4 regions of the Stenotrophomonas sp. YJH_SMC_17 genome follow, and region 2 is predicted to be linked to each of the others. Evidence: predicted binding sites of a transcription regulator. Region 2 holds the regulator's gene; each other region holds the start of a gene.
What was found. Region 2 encodes FliA, which starts transcription of late flagellar genes. Its sites were predicted from a motif close to TAAAGTTTNNCNNNCNNNGGCCGATAA; they were not measured.
Positions count from the first base shown of each region.

Region 1: the regulator FliA is predicted to act here: its motif matches at 2,807-2,833, upstream of AC5P8Z_RS09220 (methyl-accepting chemotaxis protein).
Region 3: the regulator FliA is predicted to act here: its motif matches at 4,313-4,339, upstream of AC5P8Z_RS12795 (methyl-accepting chemotaxis protein).
Region 4: the regulator FliA is predicted to act here: its motif matches at 3,553-3,579, upstream of AC5P8Z_RS11265 (methyl-accepting chemotaxis protein).

Region 1 covers NZ_JCAFUU010000002.1:897,962-905,401, reverse strand. Annotated here, with positions in the region: gene AC5P8Z_RS09225 (GGDEF domain-containing protein) at 1-752, shown strand, start outside; gene AC5P8Z_RS09220 (methyl-accepting chemotaxis protein) at 749-2,575, opposite strand; partial or broken gene AC5P8Z_RS09215 (hypothetical protein) at 3,020-3,713, shown strand; gene AC5P8Z_RS09210 (putative quinol monooxygenase) at 3,768-4,058, shown strand; gene AC5P8Z_RS09205 (hypothetical protein) at 4,000-4,302, opposite strand; gene AC5P8Z_RS09200 (efflux transporter outer membrane subunit) at 4,381-5,772, opposite strand; gene AC5P8Z_RS09195 (efflux RND transporter periplasmic adaptor subunit) at 5,759-6,922, opposite strand; gene AC5P8Z_RS09190 (efflux RND transporter permease subunit) at 6,915-7,440, opposite strand, start outside.
Region 2 covers NZ_JCAFUU010000012.1:6,027-13,466, forward strand. Annotated here, with positions in the region: gene AC5P8Z_RS19355 (ParA family protein) at 1-495, opposite strand, end outside; gene motD (flagellar motor protein MotD) at 500-1,516, opposite strand; gene AC5P8Z_RS19365 (flagellar motor protein) at 1,518-2,258, opposite strand; gene AC5P8Z_RS19370 (chemotaxis protein CheA) at 2,372-4,183, opposite strand; gene AC5P8Z_RS19375 (protein phosphatase CheZ) at 4,186-4,791, opposite strand; gene cheY (chemotaxis response regulator CheY) at 4,791-5,183, opposite strand; gene AC5P8Z_RS19385 (RNA polymerase sigma factor FliA) at 5,241-5,984, opposite strand; gene AC5P8Z_RS19390 (MinD/ParA family ATP-binding protein) at 5,981-6,868, opposite strand; gene flhF (flagellar biosynthesis GTPase FlhF) at 6,855-7,440, opposite strand, start outside.
Region 3 covers NZ_JCAFUU010000004.1:22,444-29,883, reverse strand. Annotated here, with positions in the region: gene AC5P8Z_RS12825 (APH(6) family putative aminoglycoside O-phosphotransferase) at 102-914, shown strand; gene clpS (ATP-dependent Clp protease adapter ClpS) at 1,082-1,408, opposite strand; gene AC5P8Z_RS12815 (hypothetical protein) at 1,521-1,991, shown strand; gene AC5P8Z_RS12810 (NUDIX hydrolase) at 1,993-2,454, shown strand; gene mnmA (tRNA 2-thiouridine(34) synthase MnmA) at 2,451-3,593, shown strand; gene hflD (high frequency lysogenization protein HflD) at 3,590-4,204, shown strand; gene AC5P8Z_RS12795 (methyl-accepting chemotaxis protein) at 4,368-5,558, shown strand; gene AC5P8Z_RS12790 (hypothetical protein) at 5,657-5,872, shown strand; gene AC5P8Z_RS12785 (hypothetical protein) at 5,940-6,446, shown strand; gene AC5P8Z_RS12780 (bifunctional diguanylate cyclase/phosphodiesterase) at 6,522-7,440, opposite strand, start outside.
Region 4 covers NZ_JCAFUU010000003.1:322,446-329,885, reverse strand. Annotated here, with positions in the region: gene AC5P8Z_RS11275 (hypothetical protein) at 28-201, opposite strand; gene AC5P8Z_RS11270 (DUF2628 domain-containing protein) at 418-804, shown strand; gene AC5P8Z_RS11265 (methyl-accepting chemotaxis protein) at 903-3,434, opposite strand; gene AC5P8Z_RS11260 (NAD-dependent epimerase/dehydratase family protein) at 3,643-4,536, opposite strand; partial or broken gene AC5P8Z_RS11255 (S41 family peptidase) at 4,635-5,225, opposite strand; partial or broken gene AC5P8Z_RS11250 (MarR family transcriptional regulator) at 5,219-5,425, shown strand; gene AC5P8Z_RS11245 (KGG domain-containing protein) at 5,622-5,921, shown strand; gene AC5P8Z_RS11240 (hypothetical protein) at 5,932-6,171, opposite strand; partial or broken gene AC5P8Z_RS11235 (TetR/AcrR family transcriptional regulator) at 6,173-6,325, shown strand; gene AC5P8Z_RS11230 (VOC family protein) at 6,341-6,691, opposite strand; gene AC5P8Z_RS11225 (hypothetical protein) at 6,806-7,006, opposite strand; gene AC5P8Z_RS11220 (autotransporter domain-containing protein) at 7,196-7,440, shown strand, end outside.

The DNA.
Region 1 (7,440 bases), on a different contig from region 2:
GCCGCCCGCCAGTGGCAGTATCCCGCAGCCTGCGGCGCATCGTCGATGCCGGCGTACCACTCATGCTGCCCTTGCTGCTGATGATGGTGGCGCTGCTGGTCGCCCGCCTGCAACCGGGCCTGGCCATGGCCGGATTCATCGGCGCCATGCTCGCCTACGCGCTGCGCAGCGTGCTGAGCCAGGTCGAGGTCCAGCGCCAGCGCGATGAACTGGAAACACTGGCACGACGTGATCCCCTCACCGGGCTGGGCAACCGGCGCAGCTTCGATGAGTCGCTGGGTGCCGCCCACCGCCGCGCGCGCCGCCAGGGGCGGGGCCTGGCCGTGCTGATGATCGACATCGACCACTTCAAGCGGCTCAACGACACCTACGGGCACCCGGAAGGTGACCGCCGCCTGCGTGCCGTCGTCGGCATCCTCGATGGCTGCCTGCAGCGAGGAGATGACCTGCTGGCCCGCTACGGGGGCGAGGAGTTCATCGCGGCCCTGCCATCGCCCGAGGCGATGCACGCGCTGCATCTGGGAGAACGCCTGCGTGCTGCGGTCGAAAGCGCTGCACTACCCGCTGCCGAGGGCCATGTGACCATCAGCGTGGGCGTGGCCTGGCAGGCCGCCAGTGATCCGTACGAGCCGGGTAACCTGGTCGACCGTGCCGACCAGGCCCTGTACCGCGCCAAGCATGCCGGGCGAAACCGCGTGCATCTTGCCCCGGCCCTGCAGGCCCGGGACGCACCCGCTGCCCCGCGCGCCTAGACCACCCGCAGGGTTGCGCCGCCATGCGGATGCCCTGCCCCGTCCTGGACACGGAAACCGGCCACGGTCTGCAGCAGCTGTGCCGACTGCTCTTCCATGCTGCGCGCTGCTGCCGACGCCTCTTCGACCAGGGCAGCATTCTGCTGGGTGCCCTGGTCGATCAGGTCGACCGCCTGGTTCATCTGCTGGATGTCGTCGCTCTGCTGCTGCGAGGCGGTGCTGATCTCGGTCATCAGGTCGCTGACCCGGCGGACATTGGTCACGATCTCGTCCATGGTGCGGCCGGCGCTCTCGACCTGGGCGGTGCCGGCCCCGACGTTGGCCACCGACTCATCGATCAGCTGCTTGATCTCCTTCGCTGCGCTGGCCGAGCGCTGCGACAGCTCGCGGATCTCGGTGGCGACCACGGCAAATCCACGCCCATGCTCGCCGGCGCGTGCGGCTTCCACCGCTGCGTTCAGTGCGAGGATGTTGGTCTGGAACGCGATGCCGTCGATTACCCCGATGATGTCGACGATGCGCCGCGAGGAGGCATTGATCACCGCCATCGTCTCGACCACCTCATGCACCACGCTACCGCCGCGCGCAGCGACGTCAGCGGCACCGCCGGCCAGCTGGCTGGCCTGGCGCGCGTTGGTGGCAGTGCGCTGCACGGTCTCGGCCAGCCCCTTCATCGATACCGCGGTTTCCTCCAACGAGGCCGCCTGCTGCTCGGTGCGCTGCGACAGGTCACTGTTGCCCTGTGCGATCTCGGTCGCCCCCACCGCAATGGTGTCGGCAGCGAACTTGATCTGACCAATGATCGCTGCCATCGCCTCGACCAGCGCATTCACGCCTTCGCACAGCTCGGCGATCGCGCCCTGCTTGTCGGCCGTGGCAACGCGGCGGGTCAGGTCGCCCTGCTTGGCCGCGGCCACGACTTCGCGGGTCTGCGCCACGGCGCGCTGCATCGCCTGGTTTTCATGCACCTGCGCGGTGATGTCGGTGGCGTACTTGACGACCTTGAACGGCTTGCCGTTGAGGTCGAGGATGGGGTTGTAGGACGCCTGGATCCAGACCTCGCGGCCGCCCTTGCCCAGGCGCCGATACTGCCCGGCGTCGTATTCGCCGCGGCCAAGCTTTTCCCAGAACCGGCGGTACTCATCACTGCCACGATGGCCAGGCTCGACGAACAGCGAGTGGTGCTGTCCGCGCACCTCGTCGAGGCTGTAACCGGTGGTGGCGAGGAAATTGTCGTTGGCCGACAGAATGCGCCCGTCCATGCTGAACTCGATCACCGCCTGCGACTTGCCGATCGCCGCCAGCTGCCCGGCCGAATCAGCCGTCTGCAGCTTCTGCGCGGTGATGTCGGTAGCGAACTTGACCACTTTGTATGGCCGCCCCTGGCGGTCCAGCACCGGGTTGTACGAGGCCTGTATCCAGATCTCGCGCTGGCCCTTGCCGAAGCGGCGATACTGCCCGGCGTCGTACTCGCCACGCCCCAGCCGCGCCCAGAAATCGCGGTATTCGACGCTGCGCGCCTGCTCCGGATCGACGAACAGGGAATGGTGCTTTCCCTGGATCTCCTCCAGCCGATAGCCCACCGCCTGCAGGAAATTGTCATTGGCCTGCAGGATGGTGCCGTCGAGCGCGAATTCGATGACAGCCTGCACCCGATGCAGCGCCGCAACCTGGGCCTCAAGTTCGGAGCGATCGTTCGCTGCAGGCATGGCGCTGGCGCGGTGCTGCGGGGCGAGGACGCCCAGCAGCGCGCGCCACGGCGACCAACGGGTATGCAGCTCGGCTGGCGCCTGCGCGCCTGCCGTGAAGCCTGGAATGAGCATTGTCTGATCCTCGGTGTCCGACAAAGGGTTGCGACCCGACGGGCGGGATGCCCGGCGGCAACTTCAGTTGCTAAGGACTACAGGTACCGGCAGGCACCCCTCGAGCGGCTGGCAAGAACATCTGGTGCGGGTGCGATCGGCATCTGGGAGCGGCGGAACACACAGCGCGGGCCGCCCATCGGGGGCAGCCTGGGGTCCTGCAGCGGGCGACTGGAGCGGGATCCAGAGGGGATATCGGCGATGCCGGCGGCGGCTTTAGCGGAATTCCGCGACTTCCGTCTCAACTTCCGCCGACGCTGCGGTGTACTTCACGGCGTACTCACGCGCTGCGGAAGCGGGTGCAGTTCGAGCCGGTGATGTCTGCATGACCCACGGGAGATACCCCGCCACGTGAAAATGGCGACGTGCAGCCATCTGCAGGAGGTACATCGACAAGGAGATCACATGTTCGTTCGGTTGGACGGCCTCATCCTCCTTGGCCTGTGCAGCACTTGCGCGTTTGCCACCGATGCCGGCTATCGCCCCGCCTTCCAGCCAGACCAGTGAAGGGGCCACCCGCCGGGCGCCCTAACGAAGTTCTGGTCCTCGGCACGCCCCATCTTTCCGGGCTGCCGAAGACCTTCACGCCGGACATTCTGCAGCCGCTGCTCGAGGCCCTGCTTCGGCGGTGGTGCAATGGCTGCGCCTGCCCAAGGACGAACGTCGCACCGCCGACAGCCTGACACCGGAACTGGTGCCGTTCCTCGACAAGCGCACGGCCAAGCGTTACGAGGTGGGCATGATCGCCGGCGTGCTCGCCACGCCTAGACCTGGAGCGCTTACGGTCGGTCGATGACCTCACCGGCGACGCTCCCATCCCGGAAGCACAGAAAAATGCCTGCAGCGCGGCCCTGCAAGCAGCCTGGGACAACCCGGCAAGTGCGGCGCGCTTCACCGCGGACGAGCCGATGAAGGCCAACCTAAGCAAACCCGATGACCTGCTTGCGCTCCATCGCACGACGTGCTGGGCCAGCACCCGGGTAGCCGCATGCTGACCATCGTCGGTGCCTCGCACAGGGGCTACTACGAGGCCTACCTCAACCAGATGCACGATGTGCACCTGGTCAACGCGGACGCAGTATTGCGGCGACGGGGATAGGTGCCGGCCACGCGCCGGCACTATCCTGCAGGGCCCGATCTGCAGGTGCCGGACATGCTGAAAGTGATCGCCGAGGATTTCATCCGTCCCGATGCCGTGGACACCGTGCTGCCGCTGTATCGTGAGCTGGTCGCGTGCACGCAGCGCGAGCCGCTCTGCCTCGGCTATGAACTGTTCGTGGACCAGAAGGATCCGGGTCATTTCATCTTCATCGAACGGTGGCCGGACCGCGCGGCGCTCGACCTGCACTGCGCCAGCGAACATTTCCAGCGCCTTGTGCCCCGGATCAACGCCTTCCAGCGTGCACCGTGCCGGTTCCTGCTGATGGATGCCGCGCCGCTGTAGTGCCCGCATCGATGCCACCACGATTGCGGTGGCCACCTCGCCACAGCAGCACGCTGGCCGCCACCGTGCAGGCCAGCGTCAATAGCAGCGACGCCACCACGCCGCCGTGCAGCAGCGGCAGCATCGCCTGGGCAAGCCGGTCGTCGCGCAATTGTTCCAGACGCAGGCCACTGGCCAGTGCCAGGCACCAGCCCACCATGGCCGGCGCGTAGGCGGCAACGGCATTCCGATTCCAGGTGATCATCCTGCGTTCTCGCTTCCAGATGGGGTTGCGGCGATTGTTCCGCCCCGCCCTCTCACAGGCTGAGACCGCCTGCCGCTGCTACTGCGACCAGCCACCACCGAGCGCGGCCATGAGGGCCGCGCTGGCCTGCAACTGCCGGCTCTGGATGTCCTGCAGACCGAGCTGAGCCTGGCGTGCATCGGTCTGCGCACTGACCACGTCCAGATAGCTGATCGCGCCGCTGGTATAGCGATCATGTGCGATCTGCTCGGCACGCCGCGCGGCGGCCACCGCATCCTGCTCGTGGCCGCGCTGGGCGTCGAGCTGGCGCAGCAGGGTCAATTGGTCTTCCACCTGGCGGATCGCAGCGAGCACGGTGGCGCGGTACTGTGCCGACGCTGCGTCGAACTCCGCATAAGCCTCGGCCTTGGCTGCCTTGCGCCGGCCGCCATCAAACACCGGCAGCGCCGCTAATGGGCCCAGGGCCCAATAGCGGTTGCCTGCGTCGAGCAGCGCGCTGCCACCCGAGGTCTGCCCCCCCAGCAGGCCGCTCACGCTGAGCTGCGGAAACCACGCTGCACGCGCCACGCCGATACCTGCGTTGGCGGCGAACACCCGGCGTTCGGCGGCGGCGATGTCCGGCCGTCGCCGCAGCAGGCTGCTGGGCAGATCGGCCGGCACCGATGGCAGCGACGGCAGGCCCGCATCGGCGACGGCGAAGCCGCTGGCGGGCGCACCGACCAGCTCGGCGATGGCATGCCGCAGCAGCGCGCAGCGTCCGTCGAGCGCGTCCAGGTCGGCCTGCGCGCTGGCCAGCTGGTGCCGCGCGCGGGACACGTCCAGTTCCGAAGCGATCTCGCCGCGGAAGCGGTCCTCGGTCAACGTCAACGCTTGCCGGTAATCCTCGATGCTGCCACGCAGGGTCGCCTGCTGTGCCTGGGCACCGCGCAGCTGCAGATAGAGCCCGGCCAACTGCTGCGACAGGCTCAGCCGTGCGGCAGCCAGATCATCGCCACTGGCCTCGGCGCGCGCCTTGCCCGCGGCAGCAGCGTTGCGCAGGCGCCCCCACAGATCGAGGTCGAACGACAACGAGAACGTCGCGGTGTTGCTGTCATAGATCGCCGGCTGGGTGGCACTGCGCAGGGGCTTGTCATCGGATTGGCGCTGACGCACCGGGCCGGTGCTGAAGCCGATCTGCGGCAAGCGTGCCGCCGCTACCTCACCGGCGGCCGCGCGCGCCGCATCGTAGTGCGCCACGGCCAATGCCAGGCTCGGGCTGGCGGCGATCAACCGCTGCTGCAACTGGTTCAGTACCGGATCCTGGAAGGCGCGCCACCACGCCTGAGGCAAGGGCGCTGGGGTTGCTGCCTCCGCGTGCTCATAGCGGGCGGGCATCGCCACCACCGGCGTCTGGTAAGTCGGCGCCAGCGAGCAGCCCCCCAGCAGCAGGCCGATCACCGCCAGTGTCGCTGTGCGCTCAACTGCGGACATGCGCAGGCTCCGCGTTGCCAGCGACCACGCGCACATGATCGCCCTCGCGCAACGCGTCCGGCGGATTGGGAATGACCCTGTCGCCCGCTTTCAGGCCACGATCCACCCGCAGGGTGCTGCCGAGGTCACTGGCGATGTGGATGTCCCGCAGGTGCACGATGTCGTTGGCATCGACCACCGCCACCTGCGTGCCCTTGGCACGGAAGATCAACACCTCCGCTGGCACGCTCACACCCGCCCCCCCGCCCTGCAGCGGCAACGTCACTTCCGCATAGCTGCCGGGCAACAATGCGCCGTCGGTATTGTCGACCACGAACTGCGCGAGCAACGTACCCGAGCTGCGATCGATCGCGCTGGAATCGCCCTGCAACGTGGCAGTGAAGTGGCGCGCGTCCTGCCCCGGCACCTGCAGCGTGGCCTGCAGGCCAGGGCGGATGCTGGCCGCGCTGTTCTGCGGCACCGGCACCATCAGGCGCAAGCGCCGGGTATCGGCAATGTTGAACAGTTCGCGACCGCTGTCATCGGCGCGGATCAGCTGGCCGACGTCGGTCTGCCGCGAGGTGACCGTACCGTCGAAGGGCGCGCGCAACGTACGGTAGCGCCCCAGTTCCTGCAGCCGTGCATAGTCGGCCTGCGCCGCTTCCACGGTGGCCTGCGCGGCCACCGCATTGGCCTGCTTCTCGTCGGCCTCCTGGCGCGACACCGAGTGACTGCCCAGCATGCCCTGCCAGCGCTCGGCGCTGACCTTGGCCAACGCTGCATCGGCCTGCACCTGCAGCAGATGCGCGTGAGCCTGGGCGATCTGTTGGTCCAGCTCTGGGCTGTCGATCACCGCCAATACCTGCCCGGCCTTCACTGGCTGGCCGATGTCGGCACTCCAGGACTTCAGGTAGCCGCCCACGCGGGCATGGATCGGCGCTTCGGTCCAGGCACTCAGATGCGCCGGCAAGGTCAAGGTACCGGCAGCGCCCTGCTCTCCAGCAGTGACCACCTGCACCGAAGGAACCGCTTGGCGTTCGGTCCAGTCGACCACCGCGTGCGCCTGCTGTGCGCGCAGGGCCAGACCGGCGGCCACCAGCGCCAGCGCCACCGCAGCGGCCAGGACCAGGGGACGGCGCAGCGAACGCTGCGGCAGCAAAGACTCAGACATGCAGGGCTTCTCCGGCAGGAGCAGTACGGGTTTTACGGGAATGGGCCAGCGCGAACACCACAGGCACAAAGATCAGCGTGGCGCAGGTCGCCAGCAGCAGACCACCAATCACCGCGCGACCCAGCGGCGCGTTCTGCTCGGTGGACAGCGCGGTCGGCAACATGCCGAGGATCATCGCCAACGCGGTCATGCACACGGGTCGGAACCGGGTGAACCCGGCTTCCAGCGCGGCTTTGGGGGCATCTCCGTGTTCGGCCAGGCGCTCGCGGCAGAAGCTGACCACCAGGATCGAATTGGCGGTGGCCACGCCCATGCACAGGATGGCGCCGGTCAGCGCCGGCACCGACAGCGTGGTGTGGGTCAGGAACAGCATCCAGACCACACCGGCCAGCCCGGCCGGCAACGCGGTGATGATCACGAACGGGTCGGTCCAGGACTGGAAGTTGATGACGATCAGCAGGTAGATCAGCACGATCGCCGCCAGCAGGCCGTAGCCGAGGCCGGTGAACGCCACATGC
Region 2 (7,440 bases):
GCCGGTGCGTACCATGCCATCCAGGCCATGCAAGGCCAGCGGCTCGGCCTGCGTCGGGATGATAAGGCGGTCGGCCGCAGCCAGTGCATTGATCATCAGCAGGCCCAGCGTCGGTGCGCAGTCGAGCAGGATGTAGTCGTGCTGGCCCTGGTGGCGCGCCAAGGCGTTCTGCAGGGCCAGGCCGAGGCCGGGCTGGTTGGCGCTGCGGCGCTCCAGCGTGGCCAGCGCCGACTGCGCGCAGACATAGTCCAGCCCTTGGATGCTGCTGGCATGGCACAGGCTGGAGAGATCTGCTGGCGGGGCGCCGAACAGTTCCAGCACGCCGGCCGGCGGCGGGTCCACCGGTACGCCGAAGGCGCGGCTGAGCGAGGCATGGGGATCGAGATCGATCAGCAGCACGCGATGGCCGAGGGCGGCCAGGCCGCGGCCGAGGGCGAGGGTGGTGGTGGTCTTGCCGACTCCGCCCTTCTGGTTGGCGACTGCCCAGATGCGCATCGGTTTACTCCTTCATTGCCGGGGGAACGGCGGCGCCGACACGGCTGCCAGCCGGCACCGGTGGCAACTTCACCGGTGCGATGGGGGAGGTGGGGACGCTGGCCGGAGTTGCGGCGGCTTGTTCGGTTGCGGTGCTGTCGGTGGCGCCGGTGGCTGCGTTCAGGCGCTGGCCGAGCGGATCCACCGAATGCGAGGTGTCGGCCAGGATGATGACCATCACCCGGCGGTTGCGGTTGCGGCCCTGCGCACTGTCGTTGTCTTCGCGCGGGCGGAACTGGCCGTAGCCGACCATCGCCAGCCGCGACGGCTGCACGCCCTGGTCGGCGAACAGGTGGACCACGCTGGCCGCGCGCCCGGCCGACAGTTCCCAGTTCGAGGGGAAGGTGGCGGTGGCGATCGGCACGTTGTCGGTGTGGCCTTCCACGCGCACGCTGTTGGGCACGTCTCGCAGCACCTCGGCCAGGCTGGCCAGCGTCTGACGTGCATGCACGTCCAGCGCGGCCGAGCCGGTCGGGAACAGGATGTCGCTGTTGATCTCGACCTCGATCCACAGCTCGGTACGGCGCACGCTGATCATGCCGCGGTCGATCAGCGGCGCCAGCGCGGCGGTGAGGCGGTCGGCGATGCTGTTGAGCTGGCGCTCGGCGCGGGCGATCTGCTCCTGGTTGTGCACCGACACGGGCATGCGCATCTGCGAGGCCATCGACGGCAGCAGGGTCGGATCGTGCGAGGGCGCCGGCGCGGACGGGCCGATCTTGGTGCCGGACTTGATCACCGAGGGGCTGTCCCAGCCGCCGCCCTGCACCTGCTTGTTGCCGACCTGCACCGGGTTGATCGTGCGCGGCGCACCCCCGAAGGCATCGGTGAGTGCGTCGGCCATGATCCGGTACTTGCCCTCGTTGACCGAGGAGATCGCGTACATGACCACGAAGAAGGCGAGCAGCAGCGTCATCAGGTCGGCATAGGGGATCGCCCATGCTTCGTGGTTGGCGTGCTCTTCGTGGTGCTTGCGGCGGGCCATGTCAGTGCAGGAAGCCGGAGAGGTTGGTTTCGATGTTGCGCGGGTTCTCGCCCTGGGCGATCGAGATCAGGCCTTCGATGACCATCTCGCGGTCGCGGGTGTTGTGCGAGATCACACTCTTGAGCTTTGCAGCGATCGGCAGGAACAGCAGGTTGGCCGAGGCGATGCCGTAGATGGTGGCGGTGAACGCGGCAGCGATGCCGTGGCCCAGCTTGCTCGGGTCGGCCAGGTTCTTCATGACCGCGATCAGGCCGAGCACGGCGCCGATGATGCCCAGCGTGGGCGCGTAGATGCCCATCGCCTCGAAGACCTTGGCGCCGGCCTGGTCCTGGTGTTCCTGGCTGCCCAGTTCGATTTCCAGCATGTGCCGCATCGATTCGGGCTCGACGCCGTCCACCAGCAGCTGCAGGCCCTTGCGCAGGAACGGGTCCTGTTGCGCTTCCACCTGCGATTCCAGGCCCAGCAGGCCCTGGCGGCGGGCGATGTTGCTCCACTCGACGATCTGCTGGATCAGTTCGCGGCGATCGCTGTGCGGCGGGCGCACGACCCAGCGCACGATCTTGAACGCATGCTTGAACACGGCCGGGGAGGTGTGCAGCAGGATCGCGGCCACGGTACCGACGATGACGATCACAAACGCCGCAGGCGACCACAGCGACGCCAGGCCGGCGCCCTTGAGGATGCTGCCACCGACCAGCGAGGCCAGGGCGAGAAAGAGTCCAATGAGGCTGAGTCTATCCATGGTTCCGGTATCGGCTTGTATGAATGGGACTTGAGACACCGGGAGAATCTGGTGCAACGGAGTTCACAGTTTTCCGCGTCGCCGGGCATGGCCCGGCGCAACCACGACGGGGGTCATCTCAACCCGTCCACGTCCAGGATCAGCGCCATGCGACCATCGCCGATCAAGGTTGCACCGGCATAACCGCGCAGGCCGCGAAGGGCCTTCGGCAGGGGCTTGATGACCACTTCCTCGCGCCCGCGCACCTGGTCTACGACCAGGCCGAAGCGTGCTTCGCCGGCCTGCAGCACCACGATGGTCAGCAGGGTCGAGGCGGCCGGCGTCACATCCAGCCACTGACGCAGATCGACCAGCGGCAGGGTGTGCGAGCGGCGATCAAGCACGGCGCGGCCATCGAACCATCCCAGCGAGGTCCGGGGCGCGTGCAGCACCTCCATCACGCGGGCCAGCGGCAGTGCATAGACGTCCTCGCCGGCCTGCACCAGCAAGGTCGGCAGGATCGCCAGGGTCAGCGGCACGCGGATCAGGAAGCGGCTGCCACGACCCAGTTCCGACTGGATCTGGATCTGGCCGCTCAGTTCGCGGATGCGCGACTGCACCACGTCCATGCCGACGCCACGGCCGGAAATATCGGTGACCTGCTGCTTGGTCGAGAAGCCGGGCAGGAACACCAGGTGCAGGCACTCCTCGCTGCTCAGGCGGGCGGCGGCTTCCGGGTCGATCAGGCCCTTCTCGCGCGCCTTGGCGCGCAGCTTTTCCGGGTCGATGCCGGCGCCATCGTCCTGCACCTCGATACTGACGTAGTCACCTTCCTGCTGGGCGGACAGGCGCACGTGGCCCATCCGCGGCTTGCCCTGGGCCTCGCGCAGCTCGGGCATTTCCACGCCGTGGTCGATGGCGTTGCGGACCAGGTGCACCAGCGGATCGGCCAGCGCTTCGACCAGGTTGCGGTCCAGCTCGGTCTCGGCGCCGATCAGCTCCAGGTCCACTTCCTTCTTGAGCGAGCGGGCGACATCGCGGGCGACCTTGGGAAAGCGCGAGAACACCTTGCCGACCGGCTGCATGCGGGTGCGCATCACCGCCGACTGCAGGCGGGCAGTGGCAATGTCCAGCGTCGATACAGCGCGGTCCAGCTCCTCATCGCGCAGGCGTGCGCGCAGGGTCTTCAGGCGGTTGCGTGACAGCACCAGTTCGCCGATCAGGTTGACGATCGCATCCAGGCGCTTGGTATCCACGCGCACGGTGTGCTCGGCTTCGGCCAGCGGTTTGGCGGCGGGCTTGGCTGCCGGAGCGGCGGCCGCTGGGCGAGGCGCCGGCGGGGCAGCGACCGGCTTGCTGCCGGGCGCGGCGCCACCATGCAGCTGGTCGAGCAGGGCTTCGAACTCGTCTTCGCTGATCAATCCATCGTCCGCCTTCTTCGCCGGTGCGACCGCAGTCGGCGGGTTGCCGCCGTGCAGCTGGTCGAGCAGGGCCTCGAATTCGTCTTCGGTGATCAGGTCGCCGCCAGCGGCAGCCGGTGCGGCGGCGCTCGGGGCCGCGGTACCGCCACCGTGCATGTCGAACTGGGCGATCAGCTCCGGCGGGGCGTAGCCCGGTTCGGTGCCCGACGACACCGCGTCGAGCATTGACTGCAGGTAGTCCAGCGATTGCTGGGCGGCGTCGAAGTGATGGGCCTGCAGCACGGCCTGCCCGGCGCGCGCGATCCCCAGTGCTTCTTCGGCGGCGTGGCACAGCTCGACCATGGCGGTGACGCCGAGGAAGCCGGCGCCGCCCTTGAGCGTGTGGTAGCCGCGGAACACCGCGTTGAGCTGCTCGCTGTCCTGCGGCGCCTGCTCCAGCGACACCAGCTGTTCGCCCAGGCGGTCCAGGATTTCCTGTGCCTCGATGATGAAATCGGCAGTGATGTCGTCGGATACCGCGCTCATGGTTACAGCCCCAGATCCGACAACAGGTCGTCGGCGTCGTTCTGCGAGACCGCGTGGCGGTCCAGTCCCTTCAGTGCCGGCCCGGCCAGTTCCGGGTCGGTGCGATGCTGTTCCGGCGGCAGGCCGAGTGCGCCGAAACCTTCGTGTACGCGGCGCACGATGCCGACCACGCGCCGGATGATCTGTCCGGTCAGGTCCTGGTAGCTCTGGGTCAGGGCGATTTCGGTGAGGTTGTGGCGGATGCGCTCGAGCTGCGCGTCCTGGCCGGGCTGCAGGCCTTCGGCGCGCAGCTGTTCGGTCAGGCTGCGGCATTCCTCGGCCAGGTCCAGGGTGCGGTGGGTGGCCTGTTCGGTCATCGCCACCACGTGGTCCAGGCGTGCGCAGGCGTCGTCCAGTTCACCGGCTTCGCTCGGCACGGTCGGCAGTTCACCCAGCGCCTGACCCAGCTCGCGGGCCAGCCGCGAAAGGCCGCTCATCATCGGCTGCGTGCGCAGCGCGACCAGTCCGTCGATGCGTTGCCGCCAAGCGGCTTCGTCACCGGACTCCAGCGCGTCCAGGGCTTCCTGCAGGCGCAGGGCGAGGGCGTTCCTGTCGACCGTGGTATCCATCAGGCGCTGGCCGCCAGGCGTTCGAAGATCTTGCCCAGCTTCTCTTCCAGCGTCTGCGCGGTGAACGGCTTGATGATGTAGCCGTTGACGCCGCTCTGTGCCGCTTCGATGATCTGCTCGCGCTTGGCTTCGGCGGTGACCATCAGCACAGGCAGCGTTTTCAGCTTGGCGTCGGCGCGGATCGCCTTCAGCAGCTCGATGCCGGTCATCACCGGCATGTTCCAGTCGGTGACCACGAAATCGAACGGCTGGCTCTGCAGCAACGACAGCGCGGCATGCCCGTCCTCGGCTTCGGCGGTGTTGGTGAAGCCCAGATCGCCCAGCAGGTTCTTGACGATGCGACGCATGGTCGAAAAGTCGTCGACGATCAGGATGCGCATGTTCTTGTTCAAAGCAGAGTTCCTTTGTTGTTCATTCCGGGCGGCCGGGGGCAGCCGCCTCGGGGATGTTCATTCTTCAAGGCCGGCGTCGACCGCCTCGAATATCTTCAGTCGGCCCCGCAGGCGCAGTACCGCCTGGCCGTGGATCTGGCAGACCCGCGATTCGCTCACGCCGAGCACTGCGCCGATCTCCTTCAGGTTCAGCTCCTGCTCGTAGTACAGCGAGAGCACCAGCTGTTCGCGCTCGGGCAGGTGGCCGATGGCCTTGCCCAGCTCGCGGCCGAATTCGCCGCGCTCCAGCACCTGCTGTGGGGTCGGGCCGCCCTGGGCGACGGTGTCCAGCTCGCCCTGGTCCTCGATGCGCGATTCCAGGCTCAGCACCTGGCCGCGTGCGGCGTCTTCCATCAACCGCAGGTACTCTGGCAACGGCATCTCCATCGCCGCGGCCACTTCGGTGGCGCTGGCGGCACGGCCGCTGCTCTGTTCGAGGCGGCGGATGGTGGCGGCGGCGTCACGCGCACGGCGGTGCACCGAACGCGGCACCCAGTCGCCGCGGCGGATCTCGTCGATCATCGAGCCACGGATGCGGATCGAGGCATAGGTCTCGAACGAGGCGCCCTGGTCGGCGTCATAGCTGCGCGAGGCTTCGATCAGGCCCATCATGCCGGCCTGGATCAGGTCGTCCACTTCGACGCTGGCCGGCAACCGCGCAGCCAGGTGGTGGGCGATGCGCCGCACCAGATCCGAGTGCTGGGCGATGACCTCGTTGGCTGCCGAGCGCTGGACCTCCCGGTACTGGGCTGCGCCTTTCATGCGGCCACCCCGCGCTGCTTGAGGATGCGCTCGAGGAAGAACTCGACGCCGCCACGCGGCTCGGTCGGCGCCTGCCAGCGGGCGGTGCGGCGGGCAATCTCGGTGATCGCCAGCGCGGCCGGGCTGGACGGATAAGCCTTCACCACCGGCTGCTGGCGCTGCACCGACAGGCGCAGCCAGTCATCCTGCGGCACGCAGCCCAGGTAGTTCAGCGAGACATCGGCAAGGAACTTCTCGCAGACGCGGGTCAGCTTCTCGTACAGCACGCGGCCTTCGTTGGGATCGCGCACCATGTTGGCCACCACCTGGATGCGGTCCACGCCGCGCTCGCGTGACAGCACCTTGATCAGCGCGTAGGCATCGGTGATCGAGGCCGGTTCGTCACAGACCACCACCACGGTGTCCTGCGCGGCCTGGCAGAAGGTCAGCACGCCGTCGGTGATGCCGGCGGCGGTGTCGACCACCATGATGTCCAGCTCGCGTTCCAGTTCGGAGAACACGTTGACCAGGCCGACATGCTCGGCCGGGGCCAGCTCGGCCATGTGCCGGCGGCCGGACGCGGCCGGGACCACCAGCACGCCATTCGGGCCTTCGACGATGACGTCGTCCAGCGAGCAGCGGCCGGCGACCAGGTCGGCCAGCGTGAAGGTGGGGTTCAGCCCCAGGATCACGTCGATGTTGGCCAGGCCAAGGTCGGCGTCCAGCAGCAGCGTGCGCTTGCCCATGCCGGCCAGTGCCACGGCCAGGTTGGCCGAGACATTGGTCTTGCCCACGCCGCCCTTGCCGCCGGTCACGGCGATGGTGCGCACAGGGCCGAGCGGCTCGCTGCGGGTGGCCGACAGCGGGAAGGTCTTGGTCAGCTTGGCGTACTCACGCGACGGCATGGTTCAACTCCGGGTTGCAGGGCATATCGGCCGCTCGGCGCAAATCTTCAAGGCGAAGTACAAGATTGGCTGCACTGGCCCGGTGCAGGTCGTCCGGAACGTCCTGGCCATCGGTCACCCAGGTGATCGGCAGGGCATGGTCCACGGCTACCGACAGGGCGTTGCCGAAGCGGCCGGTCTCGTCCAGCTTGCTCAGTACCAGGCCCTGCAGGTTGGCGGCGCCGAAGCGGCGGACCACCTCGTCCATGTCGCCGAAGCTGGTGTTGGCCGGCAGCACCAGCAGGGTGCGGACCTGGCGGGCGGCGCGCAGCCACTGCAGCTGGGCGGCCAGTGCGCGGTCGCGCGGGCCCAGCCCGGCGGTGTCGATCAGCACCAGCTTGTAGTCCTTCAGGCGTTCCAGCAGCTGGTCCAGGTCGGTGCCGCTGTTGGCCTCGTGCACGGCGATGCCGAGCTGGCGGCCGTAGCCGTACAGCTGTTCGCGGGCGCCGATGCGGGTGGTGTCGGTGGTCACCAGGGCCACGTCACGCGGCGCGTGCTTCTCGGCGAAGCGCGAGGCCAGCTTGGCGATGGTG
Region 3 (7,440 bases), on a different contig from region 2:
TGACTACGCGATTTCCATCACCCTAGCGGATTGCTGCGTTCAGATGGCGTTAGCAGTACACATCGCTTGATCTTCATTCACTCCAGGACAGCCCGCCCAGCATGAGCGAACCCTACCTGAGCCGCTGGCGATTGCGGCGTGATGGCCGCGCCATCGAAACGCCCCGCGCCCGGCTCTGGCCGGTGCTGACCGACGCCGGCGAACCGGCGATGCTGAAGGTCAGCGACGAACCCGAGGAGCAGAACGCCCATCGCCTGCTGCGCTGGTGGAACGGTGACGGTGCTGCCCGCCTGCTGGCCCACGAGGGACCGGCGATCCTGGTCGAACGCGCCAGCGGCGATTCGCTGCGGCAACGCTCGATCAAGGGCGACGATGACACCTGCACCACGATCCTGTGCCAGGTCCTGCAGCGGCTGCACCGGCCACGGAGCGCACCGCCAGCGGAGCTGGTCTGCCTGCGTACATGGTTCGCCGACCTGCTGCAGCCAAGGGCTGCGCTGCCGCCACTGCTGGAACAGTGCAGATCACTGGCGGAAGGGCTGCTGCAGGAAGAGCAGGAGATCCGGCCGCTGCACGGCGACCTGCACCACGACAACGTGCTCGATTTCGGCGCACGTGGCTGGCTGGCGATCGACCCGAAGCGGCTGCTGGGCGACCGCGCCTTCGACTACACCACGCTGTTCAGCAACCCGGATCTCTGCGGCCCGGGCATCCATGTCGCGACGCGGCCGGAACGGTTTGTGGCTCGCCTTGAACGGGTCACGGCGCTGGCGGAGCTGGAACGCACGCGCCTGCTGCGCTGGATCGCGGCCAGCACGGGATTGTCGGCGGTGTGGTTCCGGGATGACGGCGACACGGCTGACATCGATGAGACGGTGGCGCGGATGGCACTGGAGGCACTCGCGGAAGCGTGACCCAGCGGTAGAGCCGAGCCTGCGCTCGGCTGCTTCTGGCTGAAATCTGCATGCCTGGGCGAACAGCAGCCGAGCGCGTGCTCGGCCCCACAGGCCTCCGCCCTGGTAGGTGCCCGCCTCGGCGGGCGCACCGCGCCAGGCGCAGATAGGCCCGCACCAAAAGCCGGTCAGGCCTTTTCCATCGTGCACAGCAACGGATGCTGGTTCATCCGCGAATACTCGTTGACCTGGGCAACCTTGGTCTCGGCCACTTCACGGGTGAACACCCCGCACACACCGCGGCCGCGGGTGTGGACGTGCAGCATCACCTGCGTGGCCTTGTCCAGGTCCATGCTGAAGAACTGCTGCAGGACGTCCACCACGAAATCCATCGGGGTGTAGTCGTCGTTGAGCAGCATCACTTGGTAGAACGGCGGCGGCGCCACTTCCGGGCGCGCGGGCTCTACGGCAACGCCGTGCTCGTGCTGGGAATCAGGGGAAGACTCATGAGGCATCTGCCCATTATAGAGGCTCGGGCGAGCCTGCGTCGGCCTGCCGCACATTGGACGGCACGCGCGGCCGCCGTCACAATTGCACTTTCCCTCAGTATTGCTTCACAGGATCTTCATGAAAAGGACCCTTCTCTCCACCCTGCTGATCGCCCTGGCTGCCACCGGCTCCGCTGCCGCAGCGGAGGCCGACAAGGCCGTGGCCCGCCACCTGGACAAGCTGGGCTACGCCTACGAAGTCGACGAGGACGGCGATTACCGCATGGTCTTCGACGTCGAGGGTGACCGCACCCAGATGGTCTACGTGCGTTCGTCGGTGGAGGATTTCGGCAGCCACAACATCCGCGAGATCTGGTCGCCCGCGTACAGCGCCAAGACCAAGCAGTTCCCGGTGGCCGTGGCCAACCGCCTGCTGGAAGACTCGCAGGATGCCAAGATGGGGGGCTGGGTGAAGCAGGACACCACCGCCATGTTCGTGGTGAAGATCGACGCCGATGCCACGGCCGACCAGCTCAGCGACGCCATTGATGCGGCCATCCGCTCCGCCGACGCGATGGAGCTGGAACTGACCAAGAAGGACGAGTTCTGAGTTGAACGCCACGCCGGACCTGCGCTGGGCACCGCATGCCACCGTCGCCACGGTCGTGGTAGACGGCGGGCGCGTGCTGCTGGTTGAAGAGACCATCGACGGCCGCCAGGTGCTGAACCAGCCGGCCGGCCACCTCGAGCCGGGCGAAAGCCTGGCCGAGGCAGCCCTGCGCGAGACCCGCGAGGAAACCGGCTGGACGGTGCAGCTGACCCACTTCATTGGCTGCTACCAGTGGACCGCCGGTGACGGTACTGCCTTCCTGCGCTTCTGCTATGCGGCCCGCCCGGTCTCGCACGACCCGGCGCAGCCGCTGGACACCGGCATCGACCGCGCCCTGTGGTTGACGCCGGCCGAGCTGCGGGCCGCCGGTGAACGCCTGCGCAGCCCGCTGGTGTGGCAGGTAGTGGCCGATTACCTGGGTGGCCAGCGCCACCCGCTTTCCCTGGTCCGGGAGGTCGCATGAGCACTCCGCGCGTGATGGTGGGCGTCTCTGGTGGCGTCGACTCTTCGGTCGCCGCCTGGCGCCTGGTACAGCAGGGTCAGGCCGTGGCCGGCCTGTTCATGCAGAACTGGGCCGACGATGGCAGCGGCGACTGCCGCGCCGAGGACGACCGCCGCGATGCGGTGGCGGTGTGCGGCCTGCTCGGCATCCCCTTCCACTTCCGCGATTTCTCCAGCGAGTACTGGCAGGGCGTGTTCGAACACTTCCTGGCCGAGTACGCCGCCGGCCGCACGCCCAATCCGGACGTGCTGTGCAACCGGGAAGTGAAGTTCAAGCATTTCCTGGATGCCGCCCGCGAGCTCGGCGCCGAGCGCATCGCCACCGGCCACTACGCACGCGTCGCCCAGCGCGGCCACCAGTGGCTGCTGCTGCGCGGTGCCGACCGCTCCAAGGACCAGAGCTACTTCCTGCACCAGCTGGGCCAGGAACAGCTGTCGGCCACCCTGTTCCCGATCGGCGACCTGGAAAAGACCGACCTGCGACGGATCGCGCGCGACGTCAGCCTGCCGACCCACGCCAAGAAGGACTCCACCGGCATCTGCTTCATCGGCGAGCGCGACTTCCGCGAGTTCCTCGGCCGCTACCTGCCGGCCAAGCCCGGCCAGATCCTCGACCCGGCCGACGGCAGCGTGATCGCCGAACACCCGGGCGTGTTCTATTTCACCCTGGGCCAGCGCGAGGGCCTGAACATCGGCGGCGTGCGCGGCCGTCCCGCGGCGCCGTGGTATGTGGTCGGCAAGGACGTGGCCAGCAACGTGCTGTACGTGGACCAGGACCGCGACAGCAAGTGGATGCTGTCCGACCGGCTGCGCTCGGAAACCGCGCACTGGATTGCCGGCGCGCCCCCCGCCCGCCGGTTTGAGTGCACGGCACAGACCCGCTACCGCCAACCCGATGAGCGGTGTACGGTCGAGGTGCTGGACGACGGCAGCGTGCTGGTCACCTTCGCGCGCCCGCAGCGCGCCGTTACCCCCGGTCAATCACTGGTGCTGTATGACGGTGAGGTGTGCCTGGGTGGCGCGGTGATCGCCGCCACCGATGCGCCGCTGGAACAGCGCCTGCGCACCACCCCTTCCCCTTTTGAGGTAATCGCTGCATGAGTTTCACTGTCGACGACCGCGTCCTGGCCCTGGCCGGCATTGCCCAGGCCCTGCAGCAGGTACGCCGTATCGCCGATACCGGCCATTCCGACGCCGCCGCCGTGCGCACCGCCGTGGACAGCGTGTTCCGCGTTGATGCGTCCTCGCCGCAGGAGGTGTTCGGTGACCGCCATGCACTGAAGGCCGGACTGCGCCTGCTGCACAACTACTTCCGCAACCAGGGCCAGGACCCGATCCTGCCCAAGCTGGCCCTGTCGGTGCTTCAACTGGAGCGCCGTTTCGTACAGGACGGCGCGACCGTCAACAAGGTCGCCTCGGGCATCGAGCGCGCCCAGCGCCAGGCCACCGAGCTGGGCGACAGCGGTCACCCGGACGTGCTGTCCAACCTCGGCGGCCTGTACGCGGACACCATCAGCCACCTCAAGCCGCGGGTGATGGTGCAGGGCAACCCCCATTACCTGGGCCAGGCCGGCGTGGTGGCCGAGATCCGCGCGCTGCTGCTGGCCGCGGTACGCTCGGCGGTGCTGTGGCGCCAGCTGGGCGGTAGCTACTGGGACTTCCTGTTCAGCCGCAAGGCGATGATCGAGGCCGTGGATCGCCAACTGGCGTGAGCCCGAGGGGTCGGATCCCTTCCCGGCACGGAAAGGGCTCCGACCCCGAAGCCGCCAGGGCGCCGGAAAACCGGCGCATTCAGAATGCACTTCGAGGCACATCGACGTTAAAGAGAAAGGGGGTACGGCCGATACATCCTCCGTGCACCTCCCGAGAACGTCCATGTACTCACGCATTTTCATCCGTCTGGCCGCCCCCCTGGCTCTGACCCTGCTGCTCCCCATCGCCATCGGTTTCGAATGGCCGGCCGCCCTGCGCTGGGCGATCCTGACCACGATGACGCTGAGCTGGCTCGGCTTTGCGTGGTGGACCACCCGCGCCCAGGCACATCGTTCCCCCGAACACGCCCGTGTCCTGCGCGAACAGGACCAGCTGCTGACCGAACTGCGCAACTTCGTCGGCAACGAGATTGACGGTTCGCGCGGCGAAGTGGAACGCGCCCGTGACCTGATCCGCCAGGCAGTGTCCAGCCTGGGCGGCAGCTTCGATGCGATGAACCGCAAGTCGCGCCAGCAGAGCCAAGCCCTGTCGCGCATCGTCGACCGCGCTGGTGATGAAGGCAATGCCGGCCTCGACGTTGCCCGTTTCGCCCAGCACGCCAGCCACCGCATGGAACAGCTGGTGGAAGCGCTGGAACAGGTCAGCGGCCAGAGCAGCACCACCGTGCAGCACATCGACCAGATGGCGCAGCACCTGGATGGCATCTTCGCGCTGCTGGAAGACGTCAAGTCGATCGCCGACCAGACCAACCTGCTGGCGCTGAACGCGGCCATCGAAGCGGCGCGTGCCGGTGAAGCCGGTCGTGGCTTCGCCGTGGTCGCTGACGAAGTGCGCAACCTGTCCGAGCGCTCGACCACCTTCAACGAGCAGATCCGCAAGCTGGCGCACAGCTCCAAGGACGCCATCGCCAAGGTGCGCGAGACGGTCTCGCACATGGCCTCGCGTGACATGGACCGCTCCCGCGAAGCCCGCCAGGAAGCGGCGGCGATGCTCGACAACGTTGCGCAGATCAACGCTTCGCTGGGCGACGGCATGCGCGAAGTGTCCGAGTGCGCCCGTTCGATCGATGGCAGCGTGGCCGAGGCCGTGCGCGCCCTGCAGTTCGAAGACATCGCCACCCAGGCACTGGGCGGCGTGCACACCCACCTGGACCGCCTGACGGCGATCAACCGCGAAGCAGTCGCCCTGCAGGAACTGCTGCACCGCAATGGCGGCGTGTTCGACGAAGAGATCGCCACTGCCCTGCAGCGCACCGGCAGCCGCCTGCGCGAACTGCGCAGCGAGTGGGAACGCCCGCCGCACAAGCCGGTTGCCCAGCAGAGCATGGGCGCCGGCACCGTCGAGCTGTTCTGACCCTGATGTCCGCTGCCGTCGCCGGCAGCCCGCAAGGCCCCGGTTCGTCCGGGGCCTTTGCCTGTGACCCGCCGTTGGATGCATCCTGTACACGCACCATGACCCTGATCCGCGCCCTGCCCTCCCTCACCGACACCGAACGCCCGCGCAACGCGAGCGTGCGTGAGCAGCTGCAACAGCTGGAAGAGGTCGCCCGCGAAGAGATCCGCGAGCTGCAGCAATTGGCAGATGCTCGCCCTGCCCCGTCGCGGGCGGACGAGGCGCTGCTGGGGCTGGCGTGGGACCTGGGGCTCGATGGGGAAGCGCTGAAGTAGATCCACGCCTTGCGTGGATGGGCCGCCCCGCATGGCATGATGCCCCGGTCCCGTTCATGGAAGACCGATGGCCATCGCCCTGATCGCAGTGCTGCTTATCGAGACCGTCCTTCTGATGGCCTGGGTGGCCGGCTATTTCAGCTGGGGCATCACCCTGTTCAACGAACGCATTGCGGCGTCACCGGCCATGCAGGCCCGCCTCTCGCTGGGCAGCCTGGAGCGTGACCTGCCTTGGGACAAGTGGCTGCGACTGACCTTCCATGCGCTGCCCGATGGCAGCATGGCGTTCCGCGAGAGCTTCGCGCCGAGCTTTGGCCTGCGCTACTTCCCGGTGATGCGCGGTCGCATCGTACTCAACGCGCGACGGCACGAGGTGCGGGTGATCGGCCTCTGCAGCTGGTTCGTGGCGATTCTCTCGCTGCTGCTGTTGCCGCTGGTGGCGATGCGCCCGATGGTGGCGCCGCTGCTGCTGGTGCTGCCGCTGTTCGTGGGCAGCTATCTGGTCCAGAAGCGGCGCTATGCGGCCATCGTCGAGACGCTGCGCATGCAGTTGAAGGCGGAATTCCCGAGGTAGATCCACGCCATGCGTGGATGGTCGCGCGCCCAGGCATTCGTGCCGACCCAGGTCGGCACCTGCCAAAGCGGATCCTCAGCGCACCAGCACGGCTTCCCCGCTGGCATCGGTGCGCAGCGAAACCGGCTGTGGCTGGCGCAGCCACTGCGCGAGGTCACGCGGGCTGAGCGGGCGCGAGTACAGGTAGCCCTGGATCTCGTCGCAGCCCTGGCGGCGCAGCATGTCTTCTTCCTGGTGCGTTTCCACGCCCTCGGCCACCACCTTCATGCCCAGCGCGTGGCCCAGGTGCACGATCGCCTGGGTCACCTCGGCCGTGCCCGAATCATGCAGCATGCCCTGCACGAAACTGCGGTCGATCTTCAGGCGGCCCACCGGGAAGCGGTTCAGATAGTTGAGGTTGGAAAATCCGGTCCCGAAGTCGTCCACTGCCAGCGGCACGCCATGGCGCTCCAGTACATCGAAGCAGTGGCGCAGGATGTCGGTGTCACGGATCAGCGCCGACTCGGTCAGCTCCAGTTCCAGCCGTTGCGGCGGCCAGCCATGGGCATGGCAGATCTCGATCACGCGTTCGGCGAAGCCGCGATCCCGCAACTGCACCGCCGACACATTGACCGCGATGCGATCAAAGTGCAGGCCGGCGCGGTCCCAGGCGGTGGCCTGGCGGCAGGCTTCATTGAGCACCCAGTCGCCGATCCGTACGATCTCGCCGCACTTCTCTGCGATGGGGATGAACTCGGCCGGGCTGCAGTAGCCGATCCCGGGCCGGTGCCAGCGCAGCAGCGCTTCGATGGCCGGTGGCTCGCCATGATGGGCATGCAGCAGCGGCTGGTAGGCCAGGCTGAACTCTTCGCGCTCGATGGCGCCGTGGAGTGCATGCTCGAGCTCCAGCTTGCGCTGGATGCGGGCCAGCGCGTCCTGGCTGTAGTACTGGTAGGTATTGCGGCCGGCCTCCTTGGCCGCGTACATCGCCGCATCGGCGGCACGCAGCAGGGAA
Region 4 (7,440 bases), on a different contig from region 2:
GGCCAGCGCGATCGGCGGTGTTGCGGATTACTCGCTTTCCAGTGCGGCGGCCGGCGCCGCGCTCTGCACAGCCGCCGTGCGTGCACGGTCCATCGCTACCGCCAGTTGCTGGCGTGCGAGCAGCTGTTGTGCCTGCACCACTTCAGGTGTCGGCAGGAGCACCGGTCCCGGTGCGTTTTCCGGTGTAGCAGGTGTGGTCATGCAGCCTCCATGGACATCCCGCCGCCGCACGGATTCAGCGGGTGCGGCAGCGGAACTGCGCACCCTATCCTAAAAACAAGGCGGGTGGGTGACGGTGCGCCCCTGCGCCGCACCACCATGCAGGATAGAGCGTCACATTTCCGACGCTGCAGGGTGGATTCCTGAACCGGCCGCACCGTATCATGTAAACGTTTTCCCACAAGGACGTGTACGTCAATGAACACAGTCGACCTCTCCCGCTTCAGCCCGAAGTGGCAGTTCCGCTTCAACTTCTTCCAGCAGCACGGCGCACCCAAGGAACCGGGTTTCAAGCAGGCCTGGAAGGCGTTGTCCTTCGGCGACCGCCTGAAGGTCAACATCAACTTCTTCGCCTTCTTCTTCGGCTTCATCTACCTGCTCATCCTGGGCATGTGGCGCAAGGCACTGGTGGTGATCGGCATCGGCATCGTGCTGACCATCGTCTCGCTGTTCCTGCCGGATGTCGTCGCGCGTCCACTGTTCATCGCCATGAACTTCCTGGTTGCTTCAAGCACCAACTACAGCTACTACCTGGAGCAGGTGAAGGGTCGCGCCAGCTGGAACCCCTTCGAAGGGATGTTCTGAACCCAAGCCGTCACCGGACCTGGATCCGGTGCGCTGTGACCGGCTGAAACGAAAACGCCCGGCCTTGGCCGGGCGTTTTCATGTGCGCGTAGCGGACCTCAGGCCGCGCGGCGTGCCACGGCCACCGGCTCGGCCTGCAGGCGGAAGCGCGAGACCGCCACCGCCAGTTGCTCGGCCTGCTCTTCCATCGCGCGTGCCGCAGCGCTGGCTTCCTCCACCAGCGCGGCGTTCTGCTGGGTGGTCTCATCCATCTGCACCACGGTCTGGTTGACCTGCTCGATGCCGGCTGACTGTTCGCGCGAGGCGGCCGAGATCTCGGCCATGATCTCGTTGACCCGCCCGACCTGGCCGACGATCTCCTGCATCGTGCGGCCGGCGCCGTGCACCAGCTGCGCTCCGGCACCGACCTGGGCCACCGAAGCATCGATCAGCTCCTTGATTTCCTTCGCGGCACCCGCCGAGCGCTGGGCCAGCGCGCGCACCTCGCTGGCGACCACGGCGAAGCCGCGGCCCTGCTCACCGGCCCGCGCGGCTTCCACCGCCGCGTTCAACGCCAGGATGTTGGTCTGGAACGCGATACCGTCGATCACCGAGATGATCTCGGCGATGCGCTGCGACGATGCTTCGATCTGCTCCATCGTCTGCACCACCTGGCTGACCACCTGGCCACCTTCGCTGGCCACGCCCGCTGCGGAGCCGGCCAGGGTGTTGGCCTGCAGCGCGTGGTCGGCGTTCTGGCGCACGGTGGAGGTCAACTCCTCCATCGACGCGGCCGTTTCTTCCAGGTTGGCCGCCTGCTGTTCGGTGCGGCGCGACAGGTCGCTGTTACCGGCAGCAATCTCACCCGCCGCCAGGCGGATGCTGGCCGCCGACTGCTGGATCTGCCCGACGATCCCGGTCAGCTGCTGCACGGTGCTGTTGGCATCATCGCGCATCACCGCGAACACACCGTGGAAGTCGCCCTGCATGCGCGCGCTCAGGTCGCCTGCGGCAATCGCGCGCAGCAGCGTCGACAGCTCGGCCAGGTTGTGGTCGCTCACCTCCATCATGGTGTTGAGGGTCTGCACCATGCGGCGGAAATCGTGGTCGAAGCGCAGCGCATCACCGCGCACCGCGAAGTCGCCGGCGGCGGCCGCAGCCGCCAGTTGCCGGATCTGCTCATTGATCGCGGCCAGGTTGTGCTTGGTGGTGGCCATGGCGGCGGTGAACACCGCCTTCTCGCCCGGCAGTGCTTCCATGTCCACGCTGAGGTCACCTACGGCGTAGCGCTGCATCACCTCGACCAGGCGCTGGGTGACCGCATTGCTGGAGGCCACCAGCTGGTTGCTGTCGGCCACCATGCGGCCGTACTCGCCCGGAAACGCCGAGGCGTCCATGCGGTAGCTGAGCTCGCCGGCATCGTGGCGGCGCGCCATTTCCGCCTGCGCGGCCATCACGGCCTGCAGCTGGCCACGCATGCCCTGCATCGCCTCCAGCAAGCGGCCCACTTCATCGTTGCTGCGTGCCGGCAGCGTGCTGTCCAGCTTGCCGGCGGCCACGTCGCCCGCCACGCGCACGGCTTCGGCCAGCGGGCGGATCGCCAGGCGGCGCAGCAGCACGTAGACACCGGCACTGAGGGTCAGCGCGGCCACCACGCCAACCAGCAGGGTCAGCCACAGCAGCTGGCGGGCCTCGGCAACGATCACCGCATGCGGCATCACCACGCCCAGCGCGAAGCGCTGCGGGGCATCGCCCACGCGCAGCGGCACGTACACGCGTACGTTGCCGGCCGCGTCCGGGGTGAAGGCTTCAAACCTGCGGTCGGCGGCAATGTCGGCCAGCATGCTGCGGGTCAATGCGTCGCTGCGCGGCTTGCCGATCTCGGCCGCATTGGCCGATGCCAGCACTACGCCCTTGGGCGAGAGCAGTTCGACGCGGCCAGCGCCCATCGGCGTCAGCGTCGCCAGATGCTTCTGCAGCGCCGCCAGCGAGAAGTCCACGGTGAACACACCGAGGAACGTGCCGTTCTCCACGATCGGCGTGCTCAACGTGCTCATCAGCACCTGCTGGCCGGCGATGTCGTAGGCGTAGGGCTCGCTGACCTTGGGCAGCTTGTCGCGGCTGGGCACCACGTACCAGTCGGCCGAACCGTCGGCGGCTTCGGTGTAGTCGGTCATGGTCGACTGCTGCGGCTTGCCGTCATGCCAGGCCCAGTAGCTCATGTAGCGGCCGCTGGCATCGTGCATCTCGGTATTGGCGAACTCGGCATCCTTGCCATCGAAGGCGTTGGCCTCCCACATGGTGCTCTTGCCCAGCCATTCGGGGTGGGTGCGCAGCTGCTCGCCAATCACCGCGGCCAGGCTGGCGCGGTCGGGCACGTCGCCACGCGCGCGCTGGGCCAGCACGGCTTCAACCATCGCATCGTTGCTGGCGAAGGCGGTGCCCAGGTCGGCCGCGACCTGGCGCGCCTCGGCATTGGCCTCGCTGGTCATGGTCTGGCGCGAGGCATCGATCAGGCTGGCGCTGGCCTGGCGATAGATCAGGAACGCCGTCAGGCCGAAGCACAGCAGCGCGATGACGGCGGTACCCAGCATCAGCTTGTGGGCGATGCTGCCCGGGCGGCGGGCAGCGGCGGAACGGGAAGAAGGCATGGAAGGATCCGCAAGGCAGTTCAGGACAACCGGCACCGCAAGGGCACCGCGCAGGCGCGCGATCCATCGCGCAGGCTGCCGGCCGCCGGGGACCGCCCGGCGCTGGAAGCGCACCGGGTTAGCGGCCGCCAGCCCACCAGGTTGAGGCGCCCGGCGTGCACATTCCTGAATCCGCTCAGGGACGAGCCGGAAACCCGTCCCGTCTCCCCTACTCGGCCACCCGGTCCCTGATCCACTCCGCGCGTGGCAACACTTCGATGCTGCCTGAGGCGTACTGCTGCAGCACGTCGTCCGGCCCGAAGCGCGGCTGCCAGCCCAGCTCCCTGCGGATACGGGCACTGTCGTAGACGCGATCGACGCTCAGCGGCAACGGCCAGCCACGGCGCTCGAACTCGGCCAGCAACTGCGGCACGCGCCGGGCCAACACGTTGCGCGGCTGGGTGGCCAGCTCCAGGCAGTCCTCGCGCCGGAACGGTGTCGCCGCGCAGGCGATGTAGCGGTCGAAGGCCGCGCCCTCATCGAGCAGCAACGCCGCATGCGCGCTGGCCACGTCACGCGCGTCAATGCCGCGGTGCAGGCGGAACATCGCCATCCGCTCCGGCGGTTCCGGGAAGCAGCGCCCCATCCGCAGCACGCGCACACTGAACTCCGGCGCAGCGGCGGCTTCAGCCAGGGCCTCGGCCTGCAGTTTGGTGCAGTGGTAGATCGTGCGCGGCAACGGCTCGGTATCCTCGTCGATCCATCGGCACCCCCCCGCCACCACGGCATGGCCGTACAGCGCCGTGGTACTGGTCAGCACGAAGCGCCGAGCACCGGCTTCGCGCGCCGCCTGCAGCAGGTGCGCAGTGGCGTCCACGTTGATCTGCTGGAACACCGTATCCGGTACCAGGCCAACGTGCGGGGCATGCAGGGCCGCGGTATGGATGACCGCGTCGACGCCCTGCACCGCGCGTACGACGGCCTGATGATCGGTGACATCGGCAATGATGCGCGTGGTGGCAAACGGGCTGCGATCCAGGCCCACCACTTCATGGGCAGCCGCCAACGCACCGAAGATCGCGCGCCCGATCCGCCCGGAACTGCCGGTCAACAGAATCTTCATTGAGTCCATTCACTCGAAGCGCCCGGGAACTACCGGGATGCCTCGATTCTAGGCATGCTGCATGTCGTCTGCGATAGGGCGGTGTTGCAGATGTGCGTTCATCCTGACGACTTCGAGGGCGCCAGCAACTGCCGTGCGATGAACAACGGATCTTCGCCACCTGCAACATCGGGCGTCACACCGGTGCGCTCCCAGTTGCCGCCGGTACGCAGGTTGATGGGCTGGCGGTCCGGAATGCTGATCTGATAACCGTCCGGCAGCAGCACAGGATCATCGAACATATGTGCGGCGCCACCACTGCGGCCGCCGACGATGCGCGCACGTCCCAGGGCCTGCAGCGAACAGGCGACGAACTCGGCCGCCGAGCCGGTGCGGCGGTCGATCAGCACGACCAGCGGCTTCAGGTACAGCGGCAGGCTCGCCGGCGGCAGTGGTACCGCCGTGCGCTGGCCGCGATGCTCAACGGCCTGCACCTGGGTAACGCTGGCCTCCAGCAGCGTGCGTACCAGCAGGTCCGCGCTGCCATCGTCACCGCCGCCGTTCTGGCGCAGGTCCAGCACCAGGCCATCGGTGTCGGCCAGCAGGGTGAACGCCGCCGCCAGCTTGGGGCGAGCCAGATCGAGCGGATGGAAGGTGCTCAGCCGCAGGTAGCCGATGTTGCCCTCCAGCACCCGCACCTCGCGACAGCCGCGAACGCATCCTGCAGTTGAGCCCGCTTGCCCTGCAGGCACTGCCGGCGCTGCAGGCGCAATGGCAGGCCACCGCACGTGCCGCACGCAGCCTCGATGCGGATCTCGGACAGTCGTTGGAGCAGGTGCTGCGCGAGGCACTGCAGGCGCTGGAGCAACGACCGTTCGCGCAACGCCTGGGCGACGCCCGTCGGCGCTGACACAGCGCCGTCTCGATGACGCCCCGCATCTTCGCTGATGCCTGCCGCAGCGTTCGTCTGAATGGCGCCGCCATCAACCAGGTGCGCACATCGCGTGAAGGCCACGACCGCGATGGCGACCTGGACTTAGCACGCGTTGGCCAAGCATGGGCGCCGTCGCCGACCACGGCGCCACCCATGCAGCAGGAGACTTCCCATGACTGAGCAGAATCACCGCTCCAACCGGGGCTTCGCCTCGATGGACCAGGCCAAGCAGCGCGCGATCGCTGCCAAAGGCGGGCGTGCCGCGCATGCTTCCGGCAATGCGCATGAGTTCAGCCCCGACGAGGCACGCGCGGCAGGCCGCAAGGGCGGCGAGGCGATCAGCCGTGATCGGCAGCACATGGCCGCGATCGGACGTGAAGGTGGGCATGCCCGCCACGCCAATGCCCGCCAGCAGCAACAGCAACAGCAAGCCGGGCATGGCGCAGAGGATCCACATCACCAGCAGCGGTGATACCGCGCCCTCAGGCCGCGGCCCGTCGACGGTACAGTTCCGCAGCCACGAGCAGGACCAGCGTGCCTGCCACTGCCATCGCCCAGCCGACGCCGGCGGCCATGGCACTGCGATACTGCGGCGCGGCGTGCAGCGATCCCGGGCGCAGGATGAGATCACGCGCCTGCGCAACAAGCCGCTGCTGACCTGGGCCCTGCGCGGACGCGGCGAACTGCTGCACGGCGTGTTGACCCATCAGGCTGCCCAGCAAGGCGATGATCCAGGCCGGCGTGCACGGCGGCACCGATGACCTGATCGCCATGCCAGCGCAGGATGCGGAGGTCTTCATCGCAGCGGTGGTGGCTGATCGCCTGCGCATGGTCGGCGTTCCGGCAGCGCCGACGCACGGCGGCAGACGCCGCTGAAGCGACGCTGCCCGCTCAGGCGTGAGCGAGGATGTTCAGCAGCCGCCCGAAGGGATCGCGGACGAAGAAGCGGCGCACGCCCCAGGGTTCGTCGGCCGGGCCATACTCCAGCGCGACACCAGCCGAACGCATGCGCTCCAGCACCTGCTGCAGGTCGTCCACTTCGATCGACAGGTCCGGCACCGGCGTGCCGGAACCGCCCTCACTGGCAAAACTGACCTGCGCCAGTGCACTGCCCTGCCCGCCATGGGTGACGATCCAGCCATGGTCCATCACCACTGGCATGCCGAGCAGCTCGCCGTAGAAGGCAGCGGCCCGTTCGGGTTCCGGTGTGGCGATGTTGGGAACGATGCGTTTGACGGCCATGACATTCCTCACCATGAAGACATGCCGAGCCTACCGTATCGAGGCTGACATGCCCGGCGGAAACAGAAGAGCCCCGCCGATGGCGGGGCTCCCACACGGCTCAATCGGCGCGACTCACACGCCCATGCACAGATCGACCACGCAGGTGTTGTACGCCTGCTCGCATTCCCCAGCATCGGCGCCACTGGCCAGGCACATCTGATAGGCCCGCCAGCACGGCTTGTCGCAAGGTTCTACCGGCCCCGCCACTGCCACCGAACCGGTACACGCCAACGCGAACACCGCCACTGCGATCACCTTCCTGATAACACGCATCGACATCACTCCCTGATAAGCCTGGTGAGCCCAGGCCGGCTCACGGTAGCCGGGGAGCCGGGAGGCCAGGTGAATACCCGTGTCACACTACCTTAACGCGTTCATAAAAATTCCTTCACATCACTGGGGGTGATCGGCGCCCTGCGGGGTTAACGGCGTTGTTGTCCGTCAACCAAGGAATGTTGTCCGATGAATCACCCGCTGCACGGCCGTTCGTCCCACTCCCGCTCCCCGCTGCACAGCCGCCTGGCGTTGGCCGTAGCCAGTTCCCTGTTGCTGGCTGCCGCGTTGCCCGCCATGGCCAGCGACTCACTCGACGCCTGGCAGCAGCAGCGCCAACTGCAGGCCGCGTGGGCGCAGCCCGCGTCGCTGGCAAGCTCGCCGGCCGGCGCGAACCGGGTGGCCGCAACGCCCGCAGCAGCAGCCAGCACCAC